2 regions of the Pseudoalteromonas sp. NC201 genome follow, and region 1 is predicted to be linked to the other one. Evidence: predicted binding sites of a transcription regulator. Region 1 holds the regulator's gene; the other holds the start of a gene.
What was found. The regulator NrdR, encoded in region 1, represses ribonucleotide reductase genes. The targets are predictions, from matches to a motif close to AAACACNANATNTNGTGTTT.
Positions count from the first base shown of each region.

Region 1 (16,384 bases):
AATTAGATGGGGCCAAGTTACTGGGACATTGTCCAGATCAAGCAAGAGCCTATGTCATTAGTTTTGGCGAACGCATTAGCGTTGCGCTGATGGACACCATGCTGCAATCAGATTCAGTCGCGCTTAGTGCTGACGCTTGTGTAAAAACGCAGGGCGGGTATCTCGATGCTGAAGTTGACCTTAAGCTAAGTAAAGTATGTTTTGCAGAGTTAGTGCGTGCCCAAGCGTCGCGTTTTTATATCATGGCAGGATTTACGGGAAGCAATGAAGCGGGCGAGCTGACAACGCTTGGTCGCAACGGTTCTGACTACTCTGCAGCTGTCGCAGCTGCGTGTCTTGAAGCTGAAATCTGTCAAATCTGGACTGACGTTGATGGCGTCTACAGTGCAGATCCTCGTCTGATAAAGAAAGCGACTAAGGTCGACGTGCTATCTTATAAAGAAGCCATGGAGCTATCTTATTTTGGCGCCAAAGTGCTGCACCCAAAAACCATTTTACCTTGCGCCAAAGCAGATGTGCCTTGTGAAATTAAAAATACGCATGACCCAGAAGTGCCGGGTTCACTGATTTGTGCTCAAGGCGGTGGCGAGGCTCCAGTAAAAGCGCTTTCGAGTCTTGATAAACTGGCCATGTTGACCGTTGCAGGACCTGGGATGAAAGGCAAGGTTGGCATGGCTGCTCGGGTCTTTTCTGCACTGGCAGCAGATAACGTATCCATTGTACTTATTACGCAATCTTCTTGTGAATTCAGCATCAGTTTCTGTGTCCATGAGCAAGACTTAACACTTGCGCTGGTTGCGCTTGAACAGGCATTTGAGCTTGAAACGCAAGCAGGATTAATCGACCCAATTGAAGTGCAACGTAACCTTGCTATCGTTACTTTGGTTGGCGACAACATGAAAGCGCACAAAGGTCTTGCGGCCAAATTCTTTGCGTCACTTGCACAGGCTCAGGTGAATATTGTTGCCATCGCGCAGGACTCAACGGAGAGTTCTATTTCGGCGGTGGTTGACGGTGAACTTTGCCAAGATGCAGTAAAAGTGTGTCACGAAAACTTCTTCACGCACGTGCCATCCATTGATGTTTTCTTGATTGGCTGCGGTCTAGTGGGTCAAGAATTAATGAAGCAGTTTCATAAGCAGCAAGCATGGCTTGAAAAACGCAATATCCGTTTGAACCTCTATGGCATTGCAAACTCAAGTAAGTGTTACTTAGACCCAGAAGGCGTACCGTTTGATAACTGGGAATTGGCGCTTGAGAAAGCGGAGTCGGGCTTTGATTTACAACAGGTTAGCCAGTTTGTTAGACAAAATCATTTAATTAACCCTGTGATTGTCGATTGTAGTGCGGCTCAATTCGTTGCCGATGGCTATTTAGACTTTCTTAACGCGGGCTTTCATGTCGTTGCGGCTAATAAAAAAGCCAATACTGGCAGCTATGAGTATTATCAGTCACTGCAGCAGGCTGCACTAGCTAAGCGCCGTCACTTTCTATATGAAACCAACGTTGGCGCCGGACTCCCTGTATTAGACAACCTTAAATTGCTGTTTGGCGCAGGAGATGAATTGCTTTCATTCAGTGGTATTTTGTCTGGCTCGCTATCGTATATTTTTGGCGTATTGTCGGATGGTTTATCGCTATCGGAAGCGACAGAGAAAGCCAAACAAAGCGGTTTTACAGAGCCAGATCCGCGCGATGACTTATCTGGTACGGATGTCGCACGTAAGCTGCTTATCATTGCCCGTGAATCGGGACTGCCGTTGGAACTCAGTGATATTGAAGTTGAATCAGTATTACCTGAAGGGTTTGCTGAGGGTGCCAGTGTTGATGAATTTATGGCGCAATTACCGCAATTAGATGATGCTTTCGCAGCGCGTATTGCGGCGGCCAAAGCACAAGGCCAAGTGCTACGCTATGTCGGTTCAATTGTTGACGGTAAATGCCGCGTTGGCATTGAAGCGGTAGATAAAGAGCACGCTTTGTACGATATTCGTGACGGTGAAAACGCACTGGCTATTTTGAGCCAATATTATCAACCAAAGCCTTTTGTGATCAGAGGTTATGGCGCGGGCGCAGAGGTAACCTCTGCAGGCGTATTTGCTGATATCCTAAAAACGCTGTCGAGGTAGGAGCTATGAAAACATTTTATGCACCAGCGTCAATGGGTAATTTTTGTGTTGGCTTTGATGCCCTTGGCGCCGCACTCCAGCCTATTGATGGCAGTTTACTGGGTGATCAGGTCAGCGTTGAAGCCGCAGAGCGTGATACGTTCAACTGTATTGGTCCATATGCTGAAAAGCTCTCCGCTGATCCTAAAGACAATTTAGCGTTTCAGTGTTTACAGCACTTCAAACAGCATGTGGCACCCAACATGCCGGCGGTTGCCATGACCTTGTATAAAGGCCTTCCTGTTGGTTCAGGTCTAGGCTCTAGCGCTTGCTCTGTGGTTGCCGCTTTTGCTGCACTCAATGATTTTGCCAATACGCAATTAAGCCAAGAGGCGCTTATTGAATTAATGGCCGACTTTGAAGCTAAGGTCAGTGGTGGTCGTCACTACGACAACATCACGCCCTGCTACCTTGGTGGGCTACAACTGACAGCAGACTGCATTCCAAGTAAAGCAATCAGCGTTGCGCATGATGAAAGCTGGTTTTATGTTATTGCATATCCTGGCTTTGCCTTGAATACAGCGAAAGCAAGGCAAGCACTACCACAGCAGTTTTCTTTGCATGATACGGTGGAGTTTGCCCAGCGACTGTCGGGCTTTTGTTTATTGATGCAGTCAGGTCAATTTGACAAAGCACTGTCGATGATGAAAGACAGCATTGCCGAGGAAGCGAGAGCGCCACTCATTGCTGGCTTTAACGAAGCAAAAGACGCGCTACCAGCCCTAGGTGCCGAGCTGGTGAGTATTTCAGGGGCAGGGCCCACACTATTTGCTATTTGTAAGTCTGAGCAACAGGCAAATGCAGTGCAGCAATGGTTGCAACAAAATTACATTAACGAAGCGGGTTTTAGCCATATTTGCCGATTAGATGCGCTTGGCACAAGAGAATTAAAGGATCAAAAGTAATGAAATTAGTGAATTTAAAAGACGAGCAGCAGGTTGTTTCATTTGTTGAAGCGGTAAAAATTGGTTTAGGTCGTAACCAAGGAGTTTTTTTTCCTCCTACATTTGAGCGTATTGCAGATGTTGATGCACTACTTGAATTACCTTTTGCAGAGCGTAGTGCCAAGGTATTACATCACCTTATTGGTGATGAACTACCACAAGATACCCTCGATGCGATGGTAAAGCGCGCCTTTAATTTCCCTGCTAAATTAGTCGAAGTTGCTAAAAATCAGCATTGTTTAGAGCTTTTTCATGGGCCAACATTGGCGTTTAAAGACTTTGGCGGCCGCTTTATGGCGGAATGCATTAGTATGTTTAATCAAGGTGAGCGCGTGACTATCCTCACCGCAACAAGTGGTGACACGGGCGCCGCCGTTGCCCATGCATTTTACGAAAAGGAAAATGTCGATGTTGTGATCCTTTATCCTCATGGCAAAATTTCGCTTGCCCAACAAAAGCTGTTTACAACACTTGGGAAAAACATTCATTGTTATGCTGTAGATGGCAGCTTTGATGACTGCCAAGCGATGGTAAAGTCAGCATTCCTTGATGACGAAGTAAAGCAAAAGCTTGGTCTTAATTCGGCAAACTCCATCAACATCAGCCGTTTAGTGGCGCAAGTGTGTTATTACTTTGAAGCGCTAGCACAATTACCTAAATCTCAGCGTGATAAAGTGCATGTTTCAGTGCCAAGTGGTAACTTCGGTAATGTCTGTGCAGCAATGATTGCGGCAGCGATTGGATTACCTATTGCCAAGTTAAGTGCCACGACAAACCAAAATGATACTGTGCCCCGTTACATAGCCTCGGGTGAGTGGCAACCAAACGACACTTTGGAGTCACTCTCTAATGCGATGGACGTGAGTAAACCTAATAACTGGCCTCGTGTTGAAATCATGCTAGAAAGAGGGGATTTTAACAAACATGACTTTTATTCACGTTCGGTGACGGAAGCGCGAACTCAGACAGTAATGCAAGAATTACATGATAAAGGTTACTTGGCTGAGCCGCACACTGCGATAGCCTACGAGGGATTAGCACTGGACTCTCAAGCGGATGAAACCGGAATTTTCCTTGCCACTGCGCATCCTGCGAAGTTTAAGGAATCTGTAGAAGGTGTTTTAAATCAGCAGCTTGATATGCCGAAACCGTTGGCCGATGCATTGCAAAAACCATGTTTGGCAGAGCCGCTTAGTGCAGATTATGATGCTTTGAAGGCAGCAATGTTAGCAAAACTCAACTAAATCAGAGTGCCTATCTGAGTGGGTAGAACGCCCACTCAGATAAGGTCAATTTTAAGACTATATTAGCTTTTCAAATACAACTTAGGTTGTCTTATTTAAAATATTAATGTTTAAATAAAAAAATATCATCGCGATAGGGGTGTGAAATAAATTCAATCCCTGCTTAAATATGTCCATGCTGATTTCATAGGCAAACTGGTTATCTTGTGATGCTAGATTGTCTTTAAAAATACCCTTACGTTTACCTAGGAGAAACCATGTTAGAACGTAACATGAATATTGCAGATTTTGACCCAGAACTATTTGCAGCGATTGAAGCAGAAACTTCACGTCAAGAAGAGCACATCGAGCTTATCGCTTCTGAGAACTACTGTAGCCCACGTGTACTTGAAGCGCAGGGTTCTCAGCTAACAAACAAGTATGCTGAAGGTTACCCTGGTAAGCGTTACTATGGCGGTTGTGAGCACGTTGACGTGGTTGAGCAACTAGCCATTGATCGTGCAAACGAGCTATTTGGTTCTACTTATGCAAACGTTCAGCCTCACGCTGGTTCACAAGCAAACTCAGCGGTATTCCAAGCGCTACTTCAGCCACATGACACTGTACTTGGTATGAGCCTTGCTCACGGTGGTCACTTAACGCACGGTTCACACGTAAACTTTTCTGGTAAAACGTACAACGCAATTCAATACGGCCTAAATGAAGAGACTGGTGAGATCGATTACGCACAAGTTGAAGCGTTAGCACTTGAGCACAAACCAAAAATGATCATCGGTGGTTTCTCAGCGTACTCAGGTATCGTTGATTGGGCTAAGTTCCGTGAAATCGCTGACAAAGTAGGTGCTTACCTACTTGTTGATATGGCGCATGTTGCAGGTTTAGTTGCCGCTGGTATTTATCCAAGCCCTGTGCCTCATGCACACGTTGTAACAACAACAACGCACAAAACGCTAGCGGGTCCTCGTGGTGGTCTTATCATCTCTGCTTGTGATGATGAAGAAATCTACAAAAAGCTAAACTCTGCCGTATTCCCTGGTGGCCAAGGTGGTCCTCTATGTCACGTTATCGCTGCAAAAGCGGTTGCGTTCAAAGAAGCACTACAGCCAGAGTTCAAGTCATACCAAGAGCAAGTGGTTAAAAATGCACAAGCTATGGTTGCGGTACTTCAGGAGCGTGGTTACAAAGTGGTTTCTGGCAAAACTGAAAACCACCTGTTCCTACTTGACCTGATTGATAAAGACATCACAGGTAAAGATGCAGATGCTGCGCTTGGCCGTGCAAACATCACAGTAAACAAAAACTCTGTACCAAACGATCCACGTTCACCGTTCGTTACTTCTGGTCTGCGTATCGGTTCTCCTGCAATCACTCGTCGTGGCTTCAAAGAAGCTGAGTCGAAAGAGCTTGCTGGCTGGATCTGTGACGTACTAGACAACATCAATGATGAGTCTGTACAGGCACAAGTGAAAGAAAAAGTAAAAGCAATTTGCGCTAAATTACCTGTTTACGCATAATTTCGCTCACAAAAAAGCAGTTTTTTGTTATGATTAAGGCCGCATTCAAGCGGCCTTTTTTGTTTTTGAGTCAACGAGAGCGTCTATGCATTGTCCATTTTGTACAGCCAAAGATACCAAAGTGATAGATTCACGTTTGGTTGCTTCCGGCCACCAAGTCCGTCGCCGTCGTGAGTGTATTTTATGCCACGAACGCTTTACTACCTTCGAGGGCGCAGAGCTCTTAATGCCGCGCGTGATAAAGCAAGATGGTACCAGAGAGCCTTTCAATGAAGATAAGTTACTCAATGGCATGCACCGAGCGCTGGAAAAGCGTCCCGTCAGCACTGAACAAATTGAAGAAGTAGTACACCAAATTAAATCTCAAATTCGTGGTACTGGTGAACGCGAAGTACCAAGCGACATGATTGGCGAATGTATTATGGAAGCCCTCAAAAAGCTCGATAAAGTGGCTTATGTGCGATTTGCTTCGGTATATCGCTCTTTCGAAGATATTCGTGAGTTTGGTGAAGAAATTGCGAGGTTGGGGGATTGAGCCAGTTCACATCGCAAGACCATGATTTCATGAGCCGTGCCATCACGCTTGCAAAGCGCGGTAAATACACCACAACACCTAATCCAAACGTCGGCTGTGTGATCGTAAAAGACGGTGAAATCGTCGGCGAAGGCGCGCACTTAAAAGCAGGTGAAGGCCATGCTGAAGTGCATGCGCTTAAGCAAGCTGGAGCTAAAGCCGCTGGTGCAACTGCCTATGTAACGCTTGAGCCATGTAGTCACTATGGCAGAACGCCGCCGTGTGCTAAAGGTCTGATTGACGCAGGCGTCAGCAGAGTGGTCGCAGCCATGGTTGATCCCAACCCACAAGTTGCAGGGCGCGGATTGGCAATGTTAGAGGCCGCGGGAATTGCAACGGCTTTTGGTTTGTTAGAGCCACAAGCAAGGGCACTGAATACCGGATTCTTGAAGCGAATGGAGTATGGGTTGCCGTTCGTGACTTGTAAGCTTGCCGCTTCTGTTGATGGGAAAACCGCATTAAACAATGGCCAGAGCAAGTGGATAACCTCAGCTGCAGCACGCTTAGACGTACAGCGTCACCGCGCGCAAAGTTGCGTGGTCTTGACCGGAGCCGATACGGTTATGGTAGACAACGCCAGACTCAATGTTCGTGAGGAGTTTTTGCAAGACACCGATTATCCTCAATCTGAGCTACGCCAGCCGATACGTGCGATTATTGACTCACAAAATCGTCTGACACCAGATCTTGCGCTATTTACAATTGCATCTCCAGTGATTATTTTCCGCCGTACTATTGATAATTCAGTGCAATGGCCTCATTTCGTAGAGCAAATTGTCGTGCCTGAAATCAACGGTAAGCTCGACCTAAAAGCCGTGCTCAACAAGTTGGCTGAAAAGCACTGTAATTATGTTTGGCTAGAGGCCGGTGCCACCCTTGCGGGGGTAATGCATGAACAAGGGCTAATCGATGAATATATCATCTATTTGGCACCGAAAATAATTGGCGCTGGAAAAGGGCTGTTTAACACCACACCACTGAGTGCCATGTCGCAAATACCTGAGTTAGTGTTTGGCGACGTTTGCCAAGTGGGGCCTGATCTCAAACTTATCGCGACTAAAGAGAAGTAAAATGTTTACAGGTATTATCGAAGCAACAGGAACATTAACTCAATTGCAGCTCAAGGGCGGCGATTTAATTGTTCGTGTGACCACGACATCTCTTGATATGAGCGATGTAAACTTGGGTGATAGTATTGCCACGAACGGGGTTTGCCTGACCGTAACTGAGAAGTTTCATGATGGCTTCAAAGCCGATGTTTCTAACGAAACCTTAAGTTTGACGCGTTTTGCCGAGTACCAACAAGGCCAAAAGGTAAATCTTGAAAAGGCACTGCAGCCGATTTCACGCCTAGGCGGTCATTTGGTGTCAGGCCATGTGGATGGTATTGCTGAAGTGGTTGAGATAACCGCTAATGCCAGAGCGACTGACTATTGGTTAGCCGCGCCGTCATCGCTAATGAAGTATATTCCGTATAAAGGTTCGGTTGCCATTGATGGTATCAGTTTGACGGTCAATGCCGTGGAACAAAACCGCTTTAAATTGACCATAGTGCCACACACGGCGCAAGAAACGACGATTGCAGGTTTTCAAGTCGGGTCAAAACTAAACCTAGAGGTTGACCAAATCGCCCGCTACCTCGAAAGACTAATTCAGGGTGAGCCAAGCGCTGCCAGCGAGTCCACTCTCACAACCAGTCTATTGGCGAAAGCTGGCTTTATAAAGTAGCCACAGACAAAGTAAAAATGGGAAAACTATGAGTTTAAATAGTGCTGAGGAAATCATCGCGGACATTAAAGCCGGTAAAATGGTTATTTTGATGGACGATGAAGACCGAGAAAATGAAGGTGATCTGATCATTGCAGCAGAGCACATTACACCAGATGCAATTAATTTCATGGCAACATATGGTCGCGGGTTAATCTGTTTGACCATGACACAGGAGCGCTGTGAGCAGCTGAACTTGCCACTAATGGTGAAAACCAATGGCGCTCAGTTCTCTACCAACTTTACTTTGTCTATTGAAGCTGCGAAAGGCGTAACGACGGGGATTTCAGCGGCAGATCGTGCTCGTACAGTGCAAGCTGCAGTTGCCAAAGGTGCAGTGCCTGAAGATATTGTGCAACCTGGTCATATCTTCCCAATTATGGCGCAACCAGGCGGCGTTTTAACGCGTGCAGGTCATACTGAAGCGGGATGTGATTTAGCACGTTTGGCGGGGTTGGAACCTGCATCTGTGATTGTTGAAATTCTAAATCCAGACGGCACTATGGCACGTCGCCCACAACTAGAAGTATTCGCAAAAGAACACGATATTAAAATCGGCACCATTGCTGATTTAATTGAGTATCGTAACTTAAACGAAACCACTATCGAAAAAGTAGCAGAGTGTAAACTGCCTACTGAGTTTGGTGAGTTTAACCTAGTGACGTACAAAGACACCATTGATAATCAACTTCACTATGCGATGGTAAAAGGCGAGATCAAATCGGAAGAAGCCAATTTAGTACGTGTGCATCTGCAAAGCACGTTTAACGATATCCTCCATTCAGATCGCAGCGCGGATAGAAGCTGGACACTGGAAAGTGCCATGAAGCACATCGCCGACAACGAAGGCGTATTAGTCATTCTTGGTAAGCAAGAACGCAGCGAAGAGATGGAAGCGCTGGTTAAGGCATTTGCTGCGGAAGATGCGGGTGAACAGGTGAACTACCGTAAATTCCAAGGTACTTCGCGTACCGTAGGTGTGGGGTCGCAAATTTTGGCTGATTTAGGCATTCAGAAAATGCGCCTAATGAGTCTACCTAAAAAATATCATGCACTGTCTGGTTTCCACTTAGAAGTGGTTGAATACGTCGAACCAAAATAATTCCAAAATGCCAAATTGATCGCAATCGCCTATATTCAGATAGTAGGCGATTGCCACATTACTGTGCTATCATGCGCCTCAATTTGGCAATTGCTCATACAGATTAGGAACATCTAATGAAAGTAATCGAAGGTAATAAATACGCTCCTGGCAAAAAATTTGCCATTGTCATTTCACGTTTTAACGATTTTATCGGTAGCAGCTTACTTGAAGGCGCTGTAGATGAATTAAAACGTACCGGTGGTGTTAGCGATGAAGACATCACGGTTGTATATGTACCCGGAGCGGTTGAACTACCACTAGCAGCAAAACGCGTTGCGATGAAAAAAGAGCACGACGCGATTATTGCGCTAGGTGTGATTATTCGTGGTGGTACACCACACTTCGATTTAGTTGCTAACGAGTCTAACAAAGGCTTAGCTAGCGTTTCATTAGATTATGATATCCCTGTCGCTTTTGGTGTACTTACTACTGAAAGCATTGAGCAAGCTATCGAGCGCGCGGGCACTAAAATGGGCAACAAAGGGGGAGAAGCCGCCCTTGGAGCTCTAGAAATGGTGAACGTGCTAGAGCAAATTTAAGAGGAATCTCAGTGAAACCAGCAGCTAGACGCAAAGCACGTGTACTTGCTTTACAAGCTATTTATTCTTGGCAGCTAAGTGGTAACCCAATTGCCGATATCGAACAGCAAATGCTGATCGAAAACGACGTAACGAAAGTCGATGTAGAATACTTCAAAGACTTAGCGCGTGGTGTTGTTGTTAACCAAAAGCAGCTAGACGAAGCAATTCGTCCGCATTTAGCTCGTCCACTTGAAGAATTGGATATGGTTGAGCTTGCCGTGTTACGTGTTAGTGCTTATGAGCTTAAATTCCGTGAAGATGTGCCATACAAAGTGGCTATCAACGAAGGTATTGAGTTAGCGAAAATGTTTGGCGCTGAAGAGAGCCACAAATTCGTTAACGGTGTACTAGACAAAGCGGTTAAGTTTATTCGCAAATAAGCTTTACTATAGGAATAGCCGGCCTTGGCCGGCTTTTTTGTGTATGAAAGAATTTGAGCTAATCAATCACTACTTTAAAGGCCGTGGCATTACTCGCCGAGATGTAGAGCTTGGGATCGGTGATGACTGCGCCTTGGTTTCAGTTCCTGCTGGCAATCAACTTGCGGTAACTACGGATACGCTAGTTGCGGGTGTGCACTTTTTTGAAGATATTCCACCTCGAGCACTAGGCCATCGGGTTATCGCTGTGAATCTTAGCGACTTAGCTGCTATGGGTGCAGAACCTACTTGGGTGTCACTTGGTTTAACGCTACCTAAGGCTGACTTGGAGTGGTTAGAAGCCTTCACTGAGGGCATGCATGAAATTGCTGAGTACTATAACGTACAAGTAATAGGTGGCGATACAACGCAAGGTCCATTGACTATCACTGTATGTGCAAAAGGTATTGTACCAACTGGTAAAGCACTCAAGCGCTCAGGAGCGCGGGTGGGTGATTGGATTTATGTAACAGGTCCACTTGGTGACGCAGGGCTTGCTATTGAAGCGCGAAAACAGGGCTGGACACTTGAGCCAAAACATTACAAAGCGGCGCTTGAAAAGTTTAACTACCCAGCACCAAGGGTTGCTGCGGGCCAAGTTCTTAGGGGTCTTGCTACCTCTGCAATTGATATCTCAGACGGTCTACTCGCGGATCTTAAGCATATTTTACGTAGCTCGTTAGTTGGCGCTAAGATAAACGCCGATAAAGTTCCTCAGTCTGATGCGCTGCGCTCAAGCCTTGATGAAGATGCACGCATGCGGCTCGCGCTCGGTTTTGGCGATGACTACGAGTTACTCTTCACGGTCAATGATAATAACAAAAATGCCGTGGAAACCAGATTGAAGCAATATGGTGTTGAGCCAGTTTGTATTGGCCAAATTACGGCTAATAATGGCGAAATTCAATTGCTCAAAAAAGGTCAACCTTACCAGCTCACAGGGTTTGGTTTTGAGCATTTTAGCTAGGAGTTGGTTTGGCTAAGCAGTATGTATTTAATTTAAAGAAGCCGCATCAATTCTTTGCACTCGGGTTTGGTCTTGGTTTAGCGAAAAAAGCACCTGGTACTTTTGGCACCTTCGCCGCATTACCGTTTATTTTTGCAACCCAAGGCGCACCAATTTGGCTGCAATGTCTGGTTGCGATTGTCATGACGTTATTTGGGATCTGGGTGTGTGGTAAAACAGCAGACGATGTTAATGTTCATGACCACCCAGCCATTGTCTGGGATGAAGTGGCAGGTTTTTATATTACCATGATAGGGGCGGCGCTTAGCTGGCAGTCATTAATCGTTGGCTTTATTTTGTTCCGCTTTTTCGATATTTTGAAACCGGGTCCGATAAGATGGCTCGATAAACGTTTGCATGGTGGCTCGGGGATTATGCTAGATGATGTATTAGCTGGCATTTTTTCATTGATTTGCGTGCAAGCTTTGTTTAAAACTGGCATTTTAGTCTAACTGTGCTGATGTGATGGAATCGAGATGACAAGGCTATTGTTTTTCATTTTCACTTTGCTGCTACCAATTACGAGTTTTGCGGCGATAGATGATTACGTAGTTAAACAGTGGAATATCCAAAGTGGGTTACCGTCACAAAGCGTTAAGAGTGTCGTTCAAGACAATCAAGGCTACATTTGGCTCGGAACTCAGTTTGGCTTAAGTCGGTTTGATGGTCATCAATTCCAAAACTTCAACACCCAAAATACCGAATTCTTAAATAGCAATGCCATTAATAAATTGGTGGTGGATCGATTTGGCATGCTCTGGGTTGGCACGCGTCGAGGATTGTTAAGACTCAATCCCCAAACCTTAGAAGCTCGGCGTTTCGATCTGCAGGGGCCTGTACGAGATATCTTGCAAGATGAAGATGGCGGGATCTGGATTGCTGCGAATGGTCTGTATTATGTTTCTGCGAAAAAGCTGACGTTAGCCGCCAATAACATCGAACAAAGTACGTTAGATGTTACCCAAATCAATCAAATTGTAGGTTCCGTGACTAAAATGGCGTTGGTGCCTGATGGTATTTGGCTAGTGAATGAACGTCACCTACTTAAAATCAGTGAATCAAGCAATCGCAACGGTGATGGCGTTAGGCTTGAGCTGGCGAGTAAGGTTTCACTACCTGAGCAGTTAGCGCAAACCATTATACATGACTTAGCTTGGGTCGATGGTAAGTTGTTCTTAGCATCAGAGTTGGGTGCGTATTTTCTAGATATTGACGAAGTACTACGCCGTTATCAAGATGCGGGTAACAATGCCGTATATAAGTTTCTAAATGATAAGGAAGGCGGGCTATGGGTCTCTACTTATGGTCGGCTGTTATATCGACAGAATAACGGTGTTTGGCAAGCTGTCGAGCCAATTCAGTTGGATCAAAGTATCTGGTTTGCAGATATCTTTATGGACAAAGATAATAATATCTGGCTTGCCAGTTTAAATGAAGGCTTGTGGCTGGCCCACTCAGGAAAAGTGGAGCGGCATCATATTGGTCCTAGAGTAAACCAAGCAATTTCAGCCATCACACAGGGGCCCTCTGGTCAGTTATGGGTCGCTAGTCGTGAGGGGCTTGGCATTATGGGATTGAATGATAGTTATCAACCCGTGCTAACTAGTGCGCAGTTAAATCGTTCCGTGATACACGACTTGGAGTTTATTGGCGAAAAACTCATTCTTGGGACAGACCGTGGTGCACTTATCTACGAAAATGGCACACTACAAAAATTAACTGAGCGAGAGCTCAGACAGAATCCAGTCTTTTCATTAAGCCCTTCAAACCGAGGGGGAATGTGGTTTGGTACAGGGAGAGGTTTGTATCGTCTTGATTACAAGGGGATAACGCCATTTGCCTACAACGCTTTTCTTGGTAGTCAATTTGTTACTTTTGTTGAGGATTTTCCGAGATATGGTTTTATCGGTACTAACAAAGGTGCGTATCGCTACAATGATAAAGGCATCGAAAAAATAGGCTCGCAAACTTCGTTAGATACAGCTTATATCACCAGCATATTACACTTAGATACCGTAACGACTTTGGTGGGTTCACTCAATGACGGATTATTCTATCGTACCTCAGATGGTGATTGGTATCAGCTTGATGCTTCAAATGGATTGCCTTACGGATCGATATTTTCTTTGCATTATGACAAGAGCAATCAGCTCATCTGGGTGAGCACAATGAAAGGGGTATATCGCATGCCCGTTGCGCAATTTGGTCACGTTATAGAGAGTTTGCAAGTTGAACAAGTAATAAGCCCATTCGATAGGCAGCTTGATGGCAGACCAAGCCAATGTTGTTCAGGCCTTGGGCATGATGCCGTGGTTGAAACTGAGTCAGCTATTTTTTACCCCAGCTTACAAGGCGTTGTTGAGATCCCTAAAAATGTCCAGCTTTTTGGCGGTGGGGATTTATTGCCAAGGCTAGAGTCATTGTCTACCCACGATAGAGTATTTAGTACAGAATCATTAAATCAAGTGATCCAGCTTGAAACATCGGAACGCGATTTAACTATCAATTATACAGCCATTGATTTTTATGCGCCTCATAGCATTGAGTTTAGATACAAACTAAATGGCCATGATACACAATGGCGGGATGCACAATCACGGCGTGAAGCCATTTACACCAATTTGCCTCCAGGCAACTTTACCTTTGTGTTAGAAGCTAAGCGTCAAGGACAAGATTGGGAAAAGGCTAAAGTGCTAAGCTTATCAATTGTACTACCTCGGCGCTTCGACGAAACGATTTACTTTAGATTGTTTATTACTTGTGCATTTATCTTTATGTTCTATCTGATTTTTTGGGTGTTTAGAGCACAAGAAAGAAGAAAGCAGGCCGCATTAGAGGCGTTAGTTGCAGAGCGTACAACGGAGCTTAGAAAGGCAAATGAAAAGCTAAATCAAGTTAATACACAACTTAAGCTGGTTAGTCATTCCGATGAGCTGACAGGCTTGCGAAGTCGTCGCTTTTTGTTTGATCAACTTCCTAAAGATGTTGAGCACTACCAGCGCAATGCTCAATCACTACAAGCCCAAAATAAGAGCCTAGTGCTCATGATCATGAATATCGATGACTTTAGTAAGATTAACGATTCTTATGGTCCTATTGGTGGCGACAGTTGCTTACAACAGTTAGCGACACTTTTAAATACCCGTACTCAAGGTTCAGACTATGTTGTTAGATGGAGTGGGGATGAATTCTTATTGTTATTGCGTGATTTCAGTCGAGATGACATTGAAGAGTATGTTAGTGATTTATGTAAAGCCATTGCTGAGACGGACTATCGACTTCCTAATGGAAAAACCACTAAGCTGACAGTTTCTATGGGGTGGTCTTATTACCCTCTACCACTACTCGGTGGCAAAGTGATTGGTTGGGAATCATCAGTGAATTTGGCTGATATTGCGCTGCATCAAGTTAAACAACGCGGTGGGGATGGTGCTGCAACAATTACTTTTGATGATCAGTTAGATGCTTTTGAGTTTGAACAAAGTGCGAATATAGAGTCTCAATTACAGTTATTACAAAGTAACGGGCTTGCTGAAATCAGTGTATGGATGAGGTAAAACTCATAGCAAAAAGGCTTCCAAATGGAAGCCTTTTTTAGGTTGAATGCAGACTCACGCAAGCCAAGCCTTAATTTGTTGACTGATGCCTTCGCTGTTTAAGCCCAGCTCGGCATGGATCTCAGTTTGTGAACCATGCTTAATAAACTCGTCAGGTAGACCAAGAAGTTTAATTGGTTTTTGATGGCCTTGAGCAATTAAATACTCGCTTACTGCGGAGCCTGCGCCACCGGCAATAGCATTATCTTCAAGTGTGACGAAGCGCTCGTGAGTTACAACCAACTCTTCGATAAGGGCGCAGTCTAAGGGTTTGACAAAACGCATATCTACAAGTGTGGCATTTAGCTCTTCGGCTACGGCTTGAGCGTTTTCAAGCAATGTACCAAAGCTTAAAATAGCCAGCTTTTCACCTTCTCTTACTACCTTGCCCTTACCAACTTCTATTGCGGTCATTTCCGTATCAATCTCGGCGCTTCCCGCACTACCTCTGGGGTATCTCACTGCTGCTGGCCTATCTAGGCGATGACCTGTGTAGAGCATTTGGCGGCACTCATTAAGGTCGCTTGGTGCCATGATCACCATATTCGGGATACAGCGCAAGAAACTTAAGTCGTATGCGCCTTGGTGCGTCTCACCATCCGCACCAACGACACCGGCACGGTCAATAGCGAACAACACTGGCAGATTTTGTAGTGCGACATCATGAATGAGTTGGTCGTATGCGCGTTGTAAGAAGCTAGAATAGATTGCAACCACTGGGTTGAGGTCTTCACAAGCAAAACCCGCTGCCAGTGTCACAGCATGTTGCTCAGCAATGGCAACATCAAAATATTGAGCAGGGTACTCTTTAGAAAAGCGTACCATGCCCGAGCCTTCACGCATTGCTGGTGTGATTGCCATGAGCTTATTATCTTGTGCAGCCATATCGCAAAGCCAATCTCCAAACACCTTTGAAAAGGTTGGTGCACTAGGTTTTGATTTGGGTAAGCTATGGACGCTTGGATCGAACTTAGGCACGGCATGATAACCAATAGGATCTGCTTCTGCAGGTTTATAACCTTTCCCTTTTTGGGTTTTAACGTGTAATAGTTGAGGGCCTTTTAGGTTACGCATATTACGCAGCGTATCTACCAAAGTATCTACGTTATGTCCGTCAATTGGGCCAATATAGTTAAAGCCTAGCTCTTCAAAGAAAGTACCAGGGATTATCATCCCCTTTAAATGCTCTTCCATACGGCCTGCAAGCTCTTTAACCGGCGGCACACCAGACAGCAGTTTTTTGCTGCCTTCTCGAATATTGGTGTAAAAGCTACCAGAGAGGATCTTCGCGAAATGATTGGTGAGTGCGCCAACGTTTTCAGAGATAGACATTTCGTTGTCGTTTAGGATCACTAACATATCTGGATTGATGTCGCCTGCGTGATTCATGGCTTCAAACGCCATGCCCGCGGTCATTGCACCATCAC
Region 1 is NZ_CP022522.1:3,080,749-3,097,132, reverse strand. It holds gene thrA (bifunctional aspartate kinase/homoserine dehydrogenase I) at 1-2,129, shown strand, start outside; gene thrB (homoserine kinase) at 2,135-3,073, shown strand; gene thrC (threonine synthase) at 3,073-4,356, shown strand; gene glyA (serine hydroxymethyltransferase) at 4,614-5,870, shown strand; gene nrdR (transcriptional regulator NrdR) at 5,956-6,405, shown strand; gene ribD (bifunctional diaminohydroxyphosphoribosylaminopyrimidine deaminase/5-amino-6-(5-phosphoribosylamino)uracil reductase RibD) at 6,402-7,514, shown strand; gene PNC201_RS13435 (riboflavin synthase) at 7,516-8,172, shown strand; gene ribBA (bifunctional 3,4-dihydroxy-2-butanone-4-phosphate synthase/GTP cyclohydrolase II) at 8,201-9,313, shown strand; gene ribH (6,7-dimethyl-8-ribityllumazine synthase) at 9,430-9,894, shown strand; gene nusB (transcription antitermination factor NusB) at 9,906-10,316, shown strand; gene thiL (thiamine-phosphate kinase) at 10,360-11,322, shown strand; gene PNC201_RS13410 (phosphatidylglycerophosphatase A family protein) at 11,331-11,813, shown strand; gene PNC201_RS13405 (ligand-binding sensor domain-containing diguanylate cyclase) at 11,838-14,918, shown strand; gene dxs (1-deoxy-D-xylulose-5-phosphate synthase) at 14,973-16,384, opposite strand, start outside.

Region 2 (16,384 bases), 920 kb from region 1:
GGTTGTTTGATGTTTCTTGTTCGATATCTTGCGGCTCAAAGTGTAAATGATCACCTTCTAGCTCATAACCAAGCCCTAGTTCATAGGTGCTGGTTGCGATATGAATGCCATTTGAAAGCAATTCGGCGGTTAATGGTGCGCGCTCCGAGCGAGACAGCGAAACAGCGACGTTTTGGCCTTCAGCAAAGTCGTACACGCCACCAATAGACAAGCTTAGATTGGTCATTTCCAGGTCATAAGAAATAAACCCATTATCTAAGTTACCACCATGGCCGTGGTCGTGATCATGATCGTGTTCACCTTCATGGTCATGATCTTCTTCGTACGCTTCCAGTTGATTGCCTTTGCTTGATAACTGGTAGTCTTCAATACGAGCACCTAACTCAAATGTGAAGTCTCCAAAACGACGTTCTTCAAGGATGTAAAGTGCGTGCGTTTTGGTATTGGTCGATGGCGTGAAAGCTTCTGCACCGTTTGCGGCGTAATCGCTGTCGGAGAAATGATAACCAACAGTGCCGTGCCACTCTCCTAAGCGGTGCTCTGCCGTTAAGCGTAACTCAGTTGTATCATTTTCAAATACAGTACCTATGTTTCCATCTTCAATTTCAGCGTGTTCGTAATCGGTGTAGCCGACACGTAGGCCAACAGATTCAAGCCAGTCACTGTGTACTGCATAATTTACAAGCCCTTGCCAACGGTCTTGTTTTACTCGAGCAAATACGGATTCTTCTTCGTGGTCATGCCCTTCCTCTTCATGCTCGTGATCATGGTCATGACCAATATGAGAGTGAGCAGGAATACCATAGTCCGTATCAACACGGCCATAAGAGAAACCAACGGTCAGATGATCGCCAACGTAACTTGTACCTAAGTTAAATTGCTCAGAATCGATAAAGGTATTGTCGACGCGATTGGCGTACTCTGTTTCATGCTCTTCTGCTTCGTGGGCATGATCTTCGCCTTCATGTTCATGCTCGTGTTCTTCATGTTCGTCGTGTGGAAGCGCGAAATTAGGGGTTTCATAATCACCACCTTTACGCTTAACGCCATCGAAATGGAAGTTAAATCCGTCAAAGCCGGATTCTAATAATACCGCAAAGGTATTGGTATTTGAGTTGGTATCATGGCTATAGTCGGCAGCGCCCTGAAGGCTATCGATCACGTCTGTCGGAATACGATTATCAACAACATTAACCACACCACCGATTGCACCTGAGCCGTAAAGTAGGGTTGCAGGACCTCTTAGCACTTCAATTTGCTGCGCAGCCAGCGAGTCATTAGTGTTGGCGTGATCTGGGCCAACGCGCGAGGCATCGCTACTGTCTAACCCGTTTTGCGTGATTTTAACCCGAGGACCATCTAAACCACGGATGATAGGGCTTGAACTCACCGGACCAAAGTAACTAGCATTGATCCCTGGTTGGCCTTTTAGTGTTTCACCCAGTGTTGGTTTGGCACGGTTTTTTAGCTCATCCCCACTTAATACACTGACCGGAGAGGTCATTTCCATACTATTTTTATGTAGGGCAGAAGAGTAAACAACAATGCTCTCAACAGATGTTGGTTTTAGTTCGACTCGAACAAATCCTTGGGCTTCATCTACATCTACACGTTTATCAAGATAATTAGGCTTAGTAACGTGTAATTGAGAATCAGCATCTATTGCAATGGTAAATTGGCCATTCTTATCTGATTTAACTGACTTGCTTTTGCCATGAAGATGGATGGTTACATTACTAAGTGGTTGATTGTTTGCGTCAACAACTTTACCTGTTAGTTGTGCAGCATAAGCTGGCGCTGCCCCGATTATTGAAATTAATGCGCTGGCGATAAGAGACTGCTTAAACATATTTTATTACCACGAGTTAGATTATGTATTGAACGAGTGAGCCTATTCGGCTAATAGAGTGATAATATAACACTACAAATTTGGAGGATCAATAACGTTATACTATAACTTAGTTATTGTTGAAATTAGAATTACAACTATAGTTAAGGAACAAGTCAAAGTGAGCACAACGTAATGAACAAGCCATTTGTCTTCAAGGCAAGGATTAAGGTTGCTGACTTATTTCACCATAGCCACCATGAAGAAGCATTTACCACCGCCATGTTGTCAAAAGAAAGTAGTGAGCACTTTGCGATGAAACTGCTTGGGATATGCGCACTGTCTTTTGATAAGCCGGCAAAGTGGAGCAAGGCGGAGAAAAAACATTGGCCGGACGTATGGCTAGAAGACGACAACGACCAGGTTGAAGTCGCTTTGTTTATTGGTACCTTAGAGGTCGATGAGATACTCAAGTATGAAAAGCTTTATGCTAAGGTTGTGGTGTTGTGTGCTGACGGTGAGCAATGGTTTGAAGAGCGTCGAGCGCAATTACAGTTTATTGGATCTTTCTCTGTGTTTAGTATTCCCACGGACTTTGTGGTTGAATTGTGTGAAATGCTGACGCGAAGTTTACATTGGGACGTGATTTTTGAAAATGGGGCGATGAGTGTTACTGATAGTGAACACTACATTCGTACTCAAATTACCAAGCTGATTTAACGCACTAGTTAACCTAAACTCGGGATAACGGCTGCTAGAGAACAAGTTGTTATGTCGCGGATTTTGGTTATTTACGGCAACTCTATTTTAATATGGCTTGTGGGTCTGCTACAGCACAATAAAATTTCCCCATCTCTCACAAAAGCAAGTGGCTCGTTCGCGTACTGTGTTTGTCCTTCGATGAGCTTGGCGCGGCAAGCACCGCAAAAACCCTCGCGGCATTGATAGGGGACTTCAATATTTGCTGCTTCAAGGGTTTCGAGTATCGAAGACGAAGAAGCCACATATTCCAGTGGCTCCTCAATATTCTCAACCTGAATTAGGAAGGATGGCTTTTCAACCATTACAAGTCGAAATCGCCAAAGTCAGAGGCATCGACTTCAGAGTCGATTTGTCCAACAAGATATGAGCTGATCTCAGCTTCCTGTGGTGCAACCTGAACATTGTCAGAAACAAGCCAAGCATTGATCCACGGAATAGGGTTCGATTTGGTCTCAAATTGCGTTGGTAAGCCAACCGCTGACATACGAATATTTGTGATGTACTCAACGTATTGACACAAAATATCTTTGTTCAGGCCAATCATTGAACCGTCTTTAAACAGATACTCAGCCCATTCTTTTTCTTGCTCAGCTGCTTCAACAAACATCTTAATTGCTTCTTCACGGCATTGTGCTGCCACGATAGACATTTCAGGGTCATCTTTGCCTTCTTGCATGATATTCAGCATATGCTGTGTGCCAGACAAATGAAGCGCCTCATCACGAGCAATTAGCTTGATGATCTTTGCATTACCTTCCATAAGCTCGCGCTCAGCAAAAGCAAATGAGCAGGCAAAGCTCACGTAGAAGCGGATTGCTTCTAAGATGTTTACCGACATGATGCAAAGGTACAGGAGCTTTTTCAGCTCAAACAAGTTTATGACGACCGTTGTGCCATTAATTTCATGCTTGCCTTCACCGTACTGATTATAAAGGCTTACCTTTTCAATCAGTTCATCGTAATACTTGGTAACTGCATCCGCACGTTCAACAATTTTGTCATTGCCCACGATGTCATCAAAGATTAACTCAGGGTTTTGCGTCACATTACGAATAATGTGAGTGTAAGAGCGACTGTGAATAGTTTCACTAAACGCCCAAGTTTCGATCCAAGTTTCAAGCTCAGGGATGGAGACGATCGGCAAAAGCGCAACGTTTGGAGAGCGACCTTGCACACTGTCTAGCAATGTTTGATATTTTAGGTTGCTCAAAAAGATATGTCTTTCGTGCTCAGGAAGTGCCTGAAAGTCCAATCTATCCTTACTTACGTCTACTTCTTCTGGACGCCAGAAAAACGATAATTGCTTTTCAATTAGCTTTTCGAAAATAGGGAACTTCTGTTGGTCGTAGCGAGATACATTAACAGTTTGTCCGAAAAACATCGGTTCTTTTAATTGGTCGTTATGATTTCTGCTAAACGTAGAATATGCCATAAATGTGTTACTCAATACCTAAAAAAGCGGGTGATGACCACCCGCATAAAAAGTTATATCTTACAAGCGCCGCCTTCACAACCATCGTCTTCTGCTTCTGGTTTCATCTCATCTTGAGCATCAGAAGCACCGTCGCGGGTGTTATGGTAATAAAGTGTTTTAACACCAAGTTTGTATGCGGTGAGTAAGTCTTTTAGCAATAGCTTCATAGGAACTTTACCTGCTTCAAACTTACTTGGATCATAATTGGTATTTGCAGAGATAGTTTGATCGATGAACTTCTGCATAATACCAACCAGCGCAAGGTAACCATCGTTAGATGGAATATCCCAAAGTAGTTCATAGTTGTTCTTGAGGCGGTCGTACTCAGGTACAACTTGCTTCAAGATACCATCTTTACTTGCTTTAACACTGATATGACCACGAGGTGGTTCAATACCGTTTGTCGCGTTTGAAATTTGCGATGATGTTTCCGATGGCATCAAGGCTGACAACGTTGAGTTACGCATACCGTGTTCTTGGATACTTGCTCTTAACGCATCCCAGTCAAGGCGTAATGGCTCTTCACAGACTTTATCAAGGTCACGCTTATAGGTATCTATTGGCATGATACCTTGTGAGTAGGTCGTCTCGTTAAACTTAGGACAAGCGCCGCGTTCTTTTGCTAGTTCATTCGATGCTTTCATCAGATAGTATTGGATCGCTTCAAATGTTCTGTGTGTTAGGCCGTTAGCACTACCGTCTGAGTACTTAACACCATTCTTTGCGAGATAATAAGCAAAGTTAATCACACCGATACCCAGTGTACGGCGTCCCATCGTTGCATTGTACGCAGCAGGAACAGGGTAGTCTTGATAGTCTAATAGGTTATCAAGTGCGCGAACCGCAAGCTCTGCTAACTCTTCTAGCTCATCTAAAGACTTGATAGCACCTAAGTTAAACGCTGAAAGCGTACAAAGTGCAATTTCACCTTCAGGGTCATTTACATGGCTTAACGGCTTCGTTGGTAGTGCAATTTCAAGGCATAGGTTTGACTGGCGGATCGGTGCAACCTTAGAGTCAAACGGGCTGTGTGTATTACAGTGGTCAACGTTTTGTAGATAAATACGACCGGTGCTCGCACGTTCTTGCGCAAACATTGAGAATAATTCAATCGCTTTAATGCGTTTCTTACGAATAGACTCATCTTTCTCGTACTTAACATACAGTTCTTCGAATTTATCTTGATCTTCAAAGAATGCGTCGTAAAGACCTGGCACATCTGATGGACTAAAGAGCGTAATATAGTCGTCTTTAATTAGGCGGCTATACATGGTTTTGTTGAACTGCACGCCATAATCTAAATGACGTACGCGGTTTTCTTCAACACCACGGTTATTTTTTAGTACTAATAGGTTTTCAACTTCAAGATGCCAAAGCGGGTAGAATAGGGTCGCCGCGCCACCACGTACACCGCCTTGAGAACAGCTTTTAACAGCCGTTTGGAAGTGCTTATAAAACGGAATACATCCAGTGTGGTACGCTTCCCCATTTCTGATTGGGCTACCAAGTGCACGAATACGGCCTGCGTTAATACCAATACCGGCACGCTGACTGACGTATTTTACAATCGCAGAAGAAGTCGCGTTGATTGAATCTAGGCTATCAGCACATTCAATCAGTACGCATGAGCTAAACTGACGTGTCGGCGTACGAACACCAGCCATAATTGGCGTTGGTAATGAAATTTTGAATGTTGAAACCGCATCGTAGAATCGCTTAATGTAATCTAGACGCGTTTCTTTCGGGTAGTTTGCAAACAGGCTTGCAGCAACAAGAACATATAAGAACTGCGCACTTTCATAGATCTCACCCGTTACACGATTTTGTACAAGGTACTTACCTTCCAACTGCTTAACGGCTGCATAGCTGAAGTTCATATCTCGGCTATGGTCGATGTAGCTGTTTAGCTCATCAAACTCAGCTTTTGTGTAGTCGGTAAGAAGGTGCTGATCATAGCGCTTGTCTTCAACCAGCTTTACCACATGGTCGTGTAAGTGCGGCGGCTCAAAACAGCCATAGGCTTTCTTACGCAAGTGGAAAATAGCCAAACGAGCGGCTAGATACTGATAATCTGGAGACTCTTTTGAGATCAGATCGGCTGCAGCTTTAATAATCGTTTCGTGGATATCACCAGTACGAATACCGTCATAAAACTGGATGTGTGACTTTAATTCAACCTGAGAAACTGAGACGTTATCTAGGCCTTCTGCCGCCCATGTAATGACACGATGGATCTTATCTAGATCTAACGGTTCTTTGCGACCGTTTCTTTTGCATACAGATAGCTGTTGGTTCATGTTATGTGCCTGTATTCCTTAGGAACGCGCTTTAGATATCGCACGAATATAAAATTGTTTAGCAAACCACCACTATATATGGTGCCCTAGTGGCTAGGGATCACAAGATAGTGGGGTTGACGTGAATTTGCAAGAGAACAACTCGGGCAGAATTGTGGATAAGTTTGGGATAATTTATTTATGTAAGTGTCCACTAACCTATGACAATCCACTTATCTGCCCACAAAGAAAAATCAACAAAAAGATGATGCTTTTCAGCAAAAATAAAAAAAAATTCTAACTGATTTTTTTCTACACAAATTCGTATCTATTATAGCAAAAACACAATATATGGTGTTTTATTTTTTTATCGACACTAAATATGCGATAACGTGTCTAATGGGTTAGTAAGATAGAGATCCGCATGCCAAGACTTAGCTTCGGATTCAGATGGAATGAATCCCCACATTGCTGCTGCACTAATCATTTTTGCGGATTTTGCAGCAATAATATCTCGCTCAGCATCACCAACATAAATACACTGCTCAGGTGACACCCCCAATTTTGACGCCACTAACAGTAAAGGCTCGGGATGAGGTTTGGCCACCGCCAGTGTATCTCCGCATACTACTGTCTCGATCTTTGCAAGTTCAGGGATCTGTTTTAGTAGCGGAAGCGTTAAAAACTCAGGTTTGTTCGTCATGATCCCAACCTGAATCTCTTTTTCTAAAAGTGCCGCTAATAACTCACCAATTTGCGCAAAGCATTGGGAATGTACTGATAAATTCTCCAGGTAGTAGTCGAGTACACCCTGCCGTAATATTTGAATGTCGTAGTGCTTTAATGACTCACCAAATCCTACTTGCAACATCGCTGCTACGCCGTTTGAAATCGCACTGCTATAAACCTGTTTGCCGACAATAGGCATTTTATTAGCAGCTAAAACGTGGTTTAGTGCGGCTCCTAAGTCATCACTGGTATCCAGCAAGGTGCCGTCTAAATCAAATAGTACCGCCTGGATCATGCCAGCTTCTCAAAGTGTAGAATGTAGTTAACTGAAACGTCTTTAGTTAAGGTAAATGTTTTGCCGATAGGGTTGTAGTTAATCCCTGTCGCCGCCCTAACTTTGAGGTCGTATTTTTCAGCCCAATCAATTAGGGTCGAAGGGCGAATAAATTTATCATGCTCATGCGTGCCTTCAGGAACCATTTTAAGCAGTTTTTCTGCGGCGACGATAGCCAGTAAATACGCTTTTGTAGTTTTGTTTAAGGTAGAAAAAAATACATGACCGCCGGGCTTAACTAGCTGTGCGACTGAACGAATAATGGATTCTGGGTCTGGTACGTGTTCTAGCATTTCCATGCAAGTTACTACATCGAACTCACCTTGGTGCATGGCTGCGAATTCTTCCGCTGGCACTTTTTGATAGTCTACGTTAACGCCGACCTCTAATGCGTGGAGCTTTGCGACGTTAAGCGGCTCTTGCCCCATATCGATACCGGTTGCATTTGCACCCAGCTTAGCCATGCTTTCTGTCAAAATCCCGCCACCACAACCGACATCTAATACTGTTTTTGCGAATAGGCCTTCACACTTATCGTTAATAAAGTCCAACCTCAACGGGTTAATGTCGTGTAATGGTTTAAATTCTCCCTCTCGGTCCCACCAGCGCTCTGCTATTTCTTCAAATTTAGCGATTTCATTAGGGTCTACATTTTGATGTTCGGTCATAAAAAACTTCCTCGTCGAATTGAGCGCATTATAAAGGGGATTAGATAAAAATAGCACCTGTAAAACGGTAAAAAGTGTGTTAGCATGCTTGACGAATTTTATAATAAACAAAGCCCCCGCTGATACTCTGAGGCAATTCGGCTATTTTTTGAAGTGCGTTTAATTGGCGCTTCAGCAGAAAAAGCAATTTGCTATTCAGATAGCATCTCAACACAAGTTGTAGTGTGACACAAAAGGGGTGGACACTGAAGGAAAGTGGAGTCAAATGTCTGATCTCGCCAATGAAATCCTGCCAGTCAATATCGAAGATGAATTAAAAAATTCATACCTAGATTATGCAATGAGTGTAATCGTAGGTCGTGCATTACCTGACGTACGTGACGGCCTAAAGCCTGTTCACCGTCGTGTATTGTTCGCGATGAATGAACTTAAAAATGACTGGAACAAACCTTATAAAAAGTCAGCTCGTGTAGTTGGTGACGTAATCGGTAAATATCACCCGCATGGTGATAGCGCGGTTTACGATACTATTGTACGTATGGCTCAGCCTTTCTCTCTACGCTATATGCTCGTAGATGGACAAGGTAACTTTGGTTCTGTCGATGGTGACTCTGCAGCTGCGATGCGTTATACCGAAGTACGTATGGCGAAAGTCGCTCACGAGTTACTTGCTGACCTTGAAAAAGAAACCGTTGATTATGTACCAAACTACGATGGTACAGAGCAAATTCCAGATGTGTTACCAACTAAAGTGCCTAACTTATTGGTGAATGGTTCATCTGGTATTGCGGTTGGTATGGCGACCAATATTCCACCTCACAACTTAACTGAGGTGATCAATGGCTGTTTGGCTGTGATCCAGAATCCAGACATCACCATTGAAGAGTTAATCGACTATATTCCGGGTCCTGATTTCCCGACTGCCGCCATCATTAGCGGTAAAAACGGCATCGAACAAGCCTATAAAACAGGCCGTGGTAAGATCTATATCCGCGCGAAAGCTGAAATCGAAGTCGATGAGAAAACAAACAAAGAAACCATCATCGTTCATGAAATTCCTTACCAAGTTAACAAAGCAAGACTAATCGAAAAAATTGCAGAGCTTGTTAAAGATAAAAAGGTTGAAGGGATCAGTGCACTACGCGACGAGTCGGACAAAGACGGTATGCGTATTGTTATTGAAATCAAACGTGGTGAAGTCGGTGAGGTTGTACTAAACAACCTATATGCTCAAACACAACTACAAACTGTGTTTGGCATCAATATGGTTGCACTAGACAACAACCAGCCTAAGTGTTTCAACCTGAAAGAAATGCTTGATGCGTTTATTATTCACCGTCGTGAAGTTGTAACGCGTCGTACTGTATTTGACCTGCGTAAGGCAAGAGACCGAGCGCACACGCTTGAAGGCCTCGCAATTGCGCTAGCTAACATTGACCCAATCATTGAGCTTATTCGTAAGTCACCAACACCAGCGGAAGCGAAAGCGGCGCTAACTGCGCGAGCTTGGGATCTTGGTAACGTTAAATCAATGCTTGAGCGCACAGGCGAAGAAAATGTTGCGCGTCCAGATTGGTTAGCGGAAGAATTAGGGATCCGTGATGGTCAGTATTACTTGTCTGAGCAACAAGCCCAAGCAATCCTAGACTTAAGACTACACAAATTAACGGGTCTTGAGCACGAGAAAATTCTAGCAGAATACAAAGAACTACTCGATCTTATCGCTGAGCTACTGTACATCCTTTCTACTCCAGAGCGTTTGATGGAAGTGATCCGCGATGAGTTAGTTGAAATCAAAGAAACGTATGGTGATGAGCGTCGCACAGAGATCACTGCTGCTGCGCACGATATCAGTTTAGAAGATTTGATCAACGAAGAAGACGTTGTCGTTACGCTTTCTCATGAAGGCTACGTGAAATATCAACCTCTTAGTGATTACGAAGCTCAGCGTCGTGGTGGTAAAGGGCGATCTGCAACTAAGATGAAAGATGAAGACTTTATCGAACGTCTACTCGTTGCAAATACTCACGATACAATTCTTTGTTTCTCCACTTCTGGCCGCTTGTATTGGTTGAAAGTTTACCAGCTGCCGCTTGCATCACGTGCTGCGCGCGGAAAGCCAATTGTTAACTTGTTACCACTCGAAGCTGATGAGCGTATTACGACAATTTTACCGGTTCGTGAATACGAAGAAGATAAGTTTATCGTCATGGCGACGGCAAGTGGTATCGTTAAGAAAACACCTCTGACTGCATACAGCCGTCAGCGTGCAAGTGGCATTATTGCTATCAACTTGAACGAAGGCGATAGCCTGATCGGTGCTAACATCACCACAGGTGAAAATGACATCATGCTATTTACTGAGCATGGTAAAGTTGTACGCTTTAACGAGAAGCAGCGAGATTCTGAAACAGGTGAAGTGAAGCGCGACCCTGAAACTGGCGAAGAAATGTTGGCTTTACGTCCGATGGGCCGTACAGCAACAGGTGTTCGTGGTATCAAGATGCCAGATGACGTGAAAGTGGTATCACTAATCGTACCACAAGGCGATGGTGCAATCTTGACCGTAACTGAAAATGGTTATGGTAAGCGTACACCGCTTGAAGAGTATCCAGCGAAGAGCCGTGCAACACAAGGTGTTGTATCAATCAAAGTAACTGAAAGAAATGGTTCTGTGGTTGGCGCGGTTCAAGTTGACGACAATGATGAAATCATGTTGATCTCAAACCGTGGTACGCTAGTTAGAACGCGTGTAAACGAAGTTTCTACGGTAGGCCGTAACACCCAAGGTGTTATTCTGATCCGTACGATGGAAGAAGAAAAGGTAGTTGGTCTTCAACGCATCGAAGAAATTGAAGTGGAAGCGTTGCCTGAAGGTGATGTTGCAGAGCTAGAAGGTGAAGCAACACTTGCAGCGGGATCTGACGCAGAGGAATAAAAAACCCTATCCAAAAAAAAGCGACTTCGGTCGCTTTTTTTCTTTCTGTCAATTTTTTCAATCTGTTCCTCTATGACAAGAGCCTGAAGCCTGATAAATTAAGGCTACCAACAATCCGACGTTTTAGTCGGGCAGCCCACTGTTCATCCAAAAAGTCATGAGAATAACGCTATTCTTTGGATGATCTAGATTATTTGGAATGAGGAAAAATATGACGGTTTATAATTTTTGCGCGGGTCCTGCGATGTTACCTGTTGAAGTTATGAAAAAAGCGCAAAAAGAATTTTTAGATTGGCAAAATTTAGGCGTGTCGGTGATGGAAGTTAGCCATCGTTCAGCGCCTTACTTGGAGATGGCGAAGCAGTGTGAAGCCAGCTTACGTCGTTTGATGAACATCTCTGATGAATTTGAAGTCCTGTTTATGCATGGTGGTGGCCGAGGTCACTTTGCAGCTGTACCGCTAAATCTGCATGTTGATGGTGTACCTGGCGTATATATCGAGAACGGGATCTGGTCTACCGGTGCGACGAAAGAAGGTGAAAAATTCACGCAAACGCATGCGATTAATATTCGTACTGACGAAAATGGTCAATTCGATATTTTACCTGTCTCTGAGTGGAAGCTACCAGAAAACGCTTCATATATTCACTATTGTCCAAACGAAACCATCGATGGTATTGAAATATTTGACGTTCCAAAGCATGCAACCGCACCAATTGTAGCGGACATGTCTTCCAATATTTTATCTCGTGAAATTAACGTCGATGACTTTGATTTGATCTATGCTGGTGCGCAAAAAAATATCGGTCCTTCGGGTCTCAGTATCGCCATTGTACGTAAGACGTTATTGAAGCGTGAAGGGCTGCCAAGACCTGCTATCCTTGATTACGCCATTGAGGCTGATCAGCAAAGCATGTACAACACACCACCGACATTTGCATGGTATCTTGCGTTTGAGGTATTCAAGTATCTTGAAAGCATTGGTGGTGTTAAAGCTATGGAAGCGCACAATCAAGAAAAAGCAGCCATTTTATACGATTACATCGATGGCTCTGACTTCTATTCAAACAAAGTTGCAAAACATTGTCGCTCATTGATGAACGTACCATTTTGGTTAAATGATGACAGCCTAAATGCTAAATTCTTGGCAGAGGCAGAACAAAACGGTTTAATTGCACTTGAAGGCCACCGTTTTGTTGGCGGTATGCGAGCTAGTATATACAACGCCATGCCAATTGAAGGGATCAAAGCGTTAGTTGCATTTATGGATAAATTCGCACGGGAGAACTGTTGATGGAACAATTGACCCTCAAGCCTATTACTAAAGTCAGTGGCAGTGTGACGCTACCTGGCTCTAAAAGCTTATCAAATCGTATTTTGTTGCTTGCAGCATTGTGCGAAGGCACGACAAAAGTGACGAACTTATTGGATAGCGATGACATCCGCCATATGTTAGGTGCGCTATCCCAGTTAGGCGTTGAAGTAACGTTAGAAGACGATAATACGGTGGCACTGGTCAAAGGAAATGGTGGCAACTTTCACACCCCCGTTGAGCCGCTATTTTTAGGCAATGCTGGTACAGCATATCGCCCATTAACAGCAGTGCTTGCAGCTATACCCGGTGATTATGAACTGATTGGTGAGCCACGAATGGAAGAGCGCCCAATTGGCCATCTTGTCGATGCCATGCAAACGCTTGGTGCCGATATTCAATATCTCAAAAACAAAGACTACCCGCCGTTAAAAGTTGCAGGTAAGCAACTTGCTGGTGGTGAAGTTGAGATTGACGGCAGTATCTCAAGCCAATTCTTAACTGCATTATTGATGGCGGCACCGCTTTTTAGTGGCGATACGAATATTGCGATTAAAGGTGAACTGGTTTCAAAGCCTTATATTGATATTACTATTGGCGTGATGGCGCACTTTGGGGTTCATGTCGAAAACCACGATTACCAACATTTTGTGGTAAAAGCTGGCCAGCAGTATCAATCTCCTGGAACACTTATGGTCGAAGGGGATGCTTCGTCAGCTTCTTATTTCATTGCTGCAGCCGCAATTGCAGGTGGTGAAATTGAGATCAAGGGAGTGGGTAAACAAAGTGTGCAAGGTGATATCGGCTTTGCCAAAGTGATGGAACAAGTCGGTGCAAACATTGATTGGCATGATGAGCGTATCGTTGTCCGAAAAGGTGAGTTAAATGGTGTGGATATTGACGCCAATGCTATCCCTGATGCGGCGATGACGCTTGCAACCGTAGCGCTATTTGCAAAAGGTAAAACGGCAATTCGTAATATCTACAATTGGCGTGTGAAAGAAACCGACAGGCTAGCTGCCATGGCGACTGAGCTAAAAAAAGTAGGCGCAGAAGTGGTAGAAGGGCACGACTTTATCGAAGTTACGCCACCGGCTAATTTTAATTTCACGGATGTAGACACATATAATGACCATCGTATTGCGATGTGTTTCTCGATGGTTGCTGTGGGTGGTCAAGCTATCACGATTAACGACCCTAAATGTACGGCAAAAACTTTCCCAACCTATTTTTCAGTGTTAGAAAGCATTAGTCAGTATTAATTTCATCCAAGGTGTTGAAGATCTTCAACACCTTAAAATCTTCTATAAAATAGTCAATCTTAACAAAGTCAAATACACGGGTGTTTGACTGAATTTCTTTCAATTAAAGCCAGTTCGCACCTGACGTATAGCATTTTGCGTTGCACTAATAATTTGAGATATAACAAAAAATGACAGGTAAATAAGGATATATTCAGCAAATTGACGTATACTATGCGCCGTCAAATTCAGGTGAGCATTTTTAGGAGGTCTAAATGCAGGCAGCTATGCCAGTTATCACCGTAGACGGCCCAAGTGGTTCAGGCAAAGGAACTGTTTGTCGCTTGTTAGCTGAAACATTAAATTGGGAAGTGTTGGATAGCGGTGCGATTTATCGCGTGCTTTCGTTAGCGGCATTACACCACCAAATTGCAACTGATAACGAAGAGGGTTTAGTCCCACTCGCTGCCAATTTGGATGTACAGTTTTCTATCGATAAAGAAACTAAAAAAAGCAAAATTGTACTTGAAGGTGAAGATGTTACTAACACTATTCGCAATGAAGAAGTAGGCGCAGCTGCGTCAAAAATTGCGGCATTGCCACGAGTGAGAGAAGCATTGTTACGACGTCAGCGCGCTTTTAGAACTGAAGTTGGCCTAATTGCTGATGGACGTGATATGGGAACGGTGGTGTTTCCAGATGCTGAACTTAAAATTTATTTGACTGCAAGTGCAGAAGAGCGTGCTCGCAGGCGATTTGTTGAGTTGAATGAGAAAGGCCATGATGTTACACTAAGTGGTCTGTTAGAAGACATTAAAGCTCGCGATGATCGCGATATGAATCGCAAGGTTGCCCCATTAGTTCCTGCTAGCGATGCGATAGTTGTTGATACAACTGAGCATAATGCTGAGCAAGTGTTCAAACGGGTTATGTCTTTTATTCAAGACGCCATTGTGGCCGGTAAACTTCCAAAAAGCTGTTTACCTAAGTAATTTATAATGACACAGGCAGGAAGCTAGTGTTTATTTAATAACCCCATGCAGCATGGTTGCTAATTGGTAATTTAACTTTATAGAGACGTATTTAGTATGTCAGAAAATTTTGCGCAGTTATTTGAAGAAAGCCTACAGGGTTTTGAAGTTGAGCAAGGCTCAATCGTTAAAGGTACAGTAATCGCTATTGAGAACAATGTTGTTCTTGTTGATGCTGGCCTTAAGTCTGAAAGTGCAATCCCTGCAGAGCAATTCAAAAATGCTGCTGGTGAACTAGAAGTTGCAGTAGGCGACGAAGTAGACGTTGCACTAGATGCAATCGAAGACGGTTTCGGTGAGACTATCCTTTCTCGTGAAAAAGCTAAGCGTCACGAAGCTTGGATCCGTCTTGAGAAAGCTTGTGAAGAGCAAGAGACTGTTACTGGTGTTATCAACGGTAAAGTTAAAGGCGGTTTCACAGTTGAAGTTGATTCAATCCGTGCATTCCTACCTGGTTCACTTGTTGATGTACGTCCAGTTCGCGACACAGCTCACCTTGAAGGTAAAGAGTTAGAGTTCAAAGTAATCAAGCTAGACCAGAAGCGCAACAACGTTGTTGTTTCACGTCGTGCTGTTATCGAGTCTGAGAACTCACAAGAGCGTGAAGAGCTGCTTCAAAACCTTGTTGAAGGCCAAGAAGTTAAGGGTATCGTTAAGAACCTTACTGACTACGGTGCATTCGTAGACTTAGGTGGTGTTGACGGTCTTCTACACATCACTGACATGGCTTGGAAGCGTGTTAAGCACCCTTCAGAGATCGTGAACGTAGGTGACGAAATCAACGTTAAAGTACTTAAGTTCGACAAAGAGAAGACTCGTGTTTCTCTAGGTCTTAAGCAACTTGGCGAAGATCCATGGGCTGCTATCGCTGGTCGTTACCCAGAAGGTGCTAAGCTTACTGGTCGTGTAACTAACCTAACTGACTACGGCTGTTTCGTTGAAATCGAAGAAGGCGTTGAAGGTCTAGTACACGTTTCAGAAATGGATTGGACTAACAAGAACATCCACCCTTCAAAAGTAGTTTCACTAGGTGATACTGTTGAAGTTATGGTTCTTGAAATCGACGAAGAGCGTCGTCGTATTTCTCTAGGTCTTAAGCAGTGTAAAGCTAACCCTTGGCAAGAATTTGCTCGTCTTAACAACAAAGGCGACCAAGTTTCTGGTAAGATCAAGTCTATCACTGACTTCGGTATCTTTATCGGTCTTGACGGCGGTATCGACGGTCTTGTACACCTATCTGACATCTCTTGGAACACTCCAGGTGAAGAAGCTGTACGTGAGTACAAGAAAGGTGACGAAATCACAGCTATCGTTCTACAAGTTGACCCAGAGCGTGAGCGTATCTCTCTAGGCGTTAAGCAAATCGACGCTGATCCATTCACTAACTACCTAGACGCCAACAAAAAAGGTGCTATTGTTAAAGGTAAAGTGACTGAAGTTGATGCTAAAGGCGCAACTGTTGAGCTAATCGAAGGCGTTGAAGGTTACATCCGTGTAGCTGACATCGCGCAAGAGCGTGTTGAAGACGCGACTGCTGCTGTTTCTGAAGGCGACGAAATCGAAGCTAAATTTGTAGGTGTTGATCGTAAGAACCGTACTATCAGCCTATCAGTTAAAGCTATCTACGAAGCTGAAGAAAAAGAAGTACTAGAGAAGCTTAAGAAAGATGAGCCTGCGTTCGAAAACGCAATGGCTGCAGCTTTCAAAAATGCTCAAAAAGACTAATTAATCAGTCTTTAAACTAGGAAGGGCGCTCAGCCCTTCCTTTTACACTAAAGGAAACATTATGAC
Region 2 is NZ_CP022522.1:2,161,146-2,177,529, reverse strand. It holds gene PNC201_RS09150 (TonB-dependent receptor) at 1-1,849, opposite strand, end outside; gene PNC201_RS09145 (YaeQ family protein) at 2,024-2,548, shown strand; gene yfaE (class I ribonucleotide reductase maintenance protein YfaE) at 2,620-2,892, opposite strand; gene nrdB (class Ia ribonucleoside-diphosphate reductase subunit beta) at 2,892-4,022, opposite strand; gene nrdA (class 1a ribonucleoside-diphosphate reductase subunit alpha) at 4,076-6,361, opposite strand; gene PNC201_RS09125 (HAD family hydrolase) at 6,717-7,364, opposite strand; gene ubiG (bifunctional 2-polyprenyl-6-hydroxyphenol methylase/3-demethylubiquinol 3-O-methyltransferase UbiG) at 7,361-8,071, opposite strand; gene gyrA (DNA gyrase subunit A) at 8,337-11,009, shown strand; gene serC (3-phosphoserine/phosphohydroxythreonine transaminase) at 11,221-12,303, shown strand; gene aroA (3-phosphoshikimate 1-carboxyvinyltransferase) at 12,303-13,583, shown strand; gene cmk ((d)CMP kinase) at 13,838-14,554, shown strand; gene rpsA (30S ribosomal protein S1) at 14,651-16,318, shown strand; gene ihfB (integration host factor subunit beta) at 16,380-16,384, shown strand, end outside.
Region 2: a site for NrdR is predicted at 6,429-6,448, ahead of nrdA (class 1a ribonucleoside-diphosphate reductase subunit alpha). Genes of this name have one in related genera too.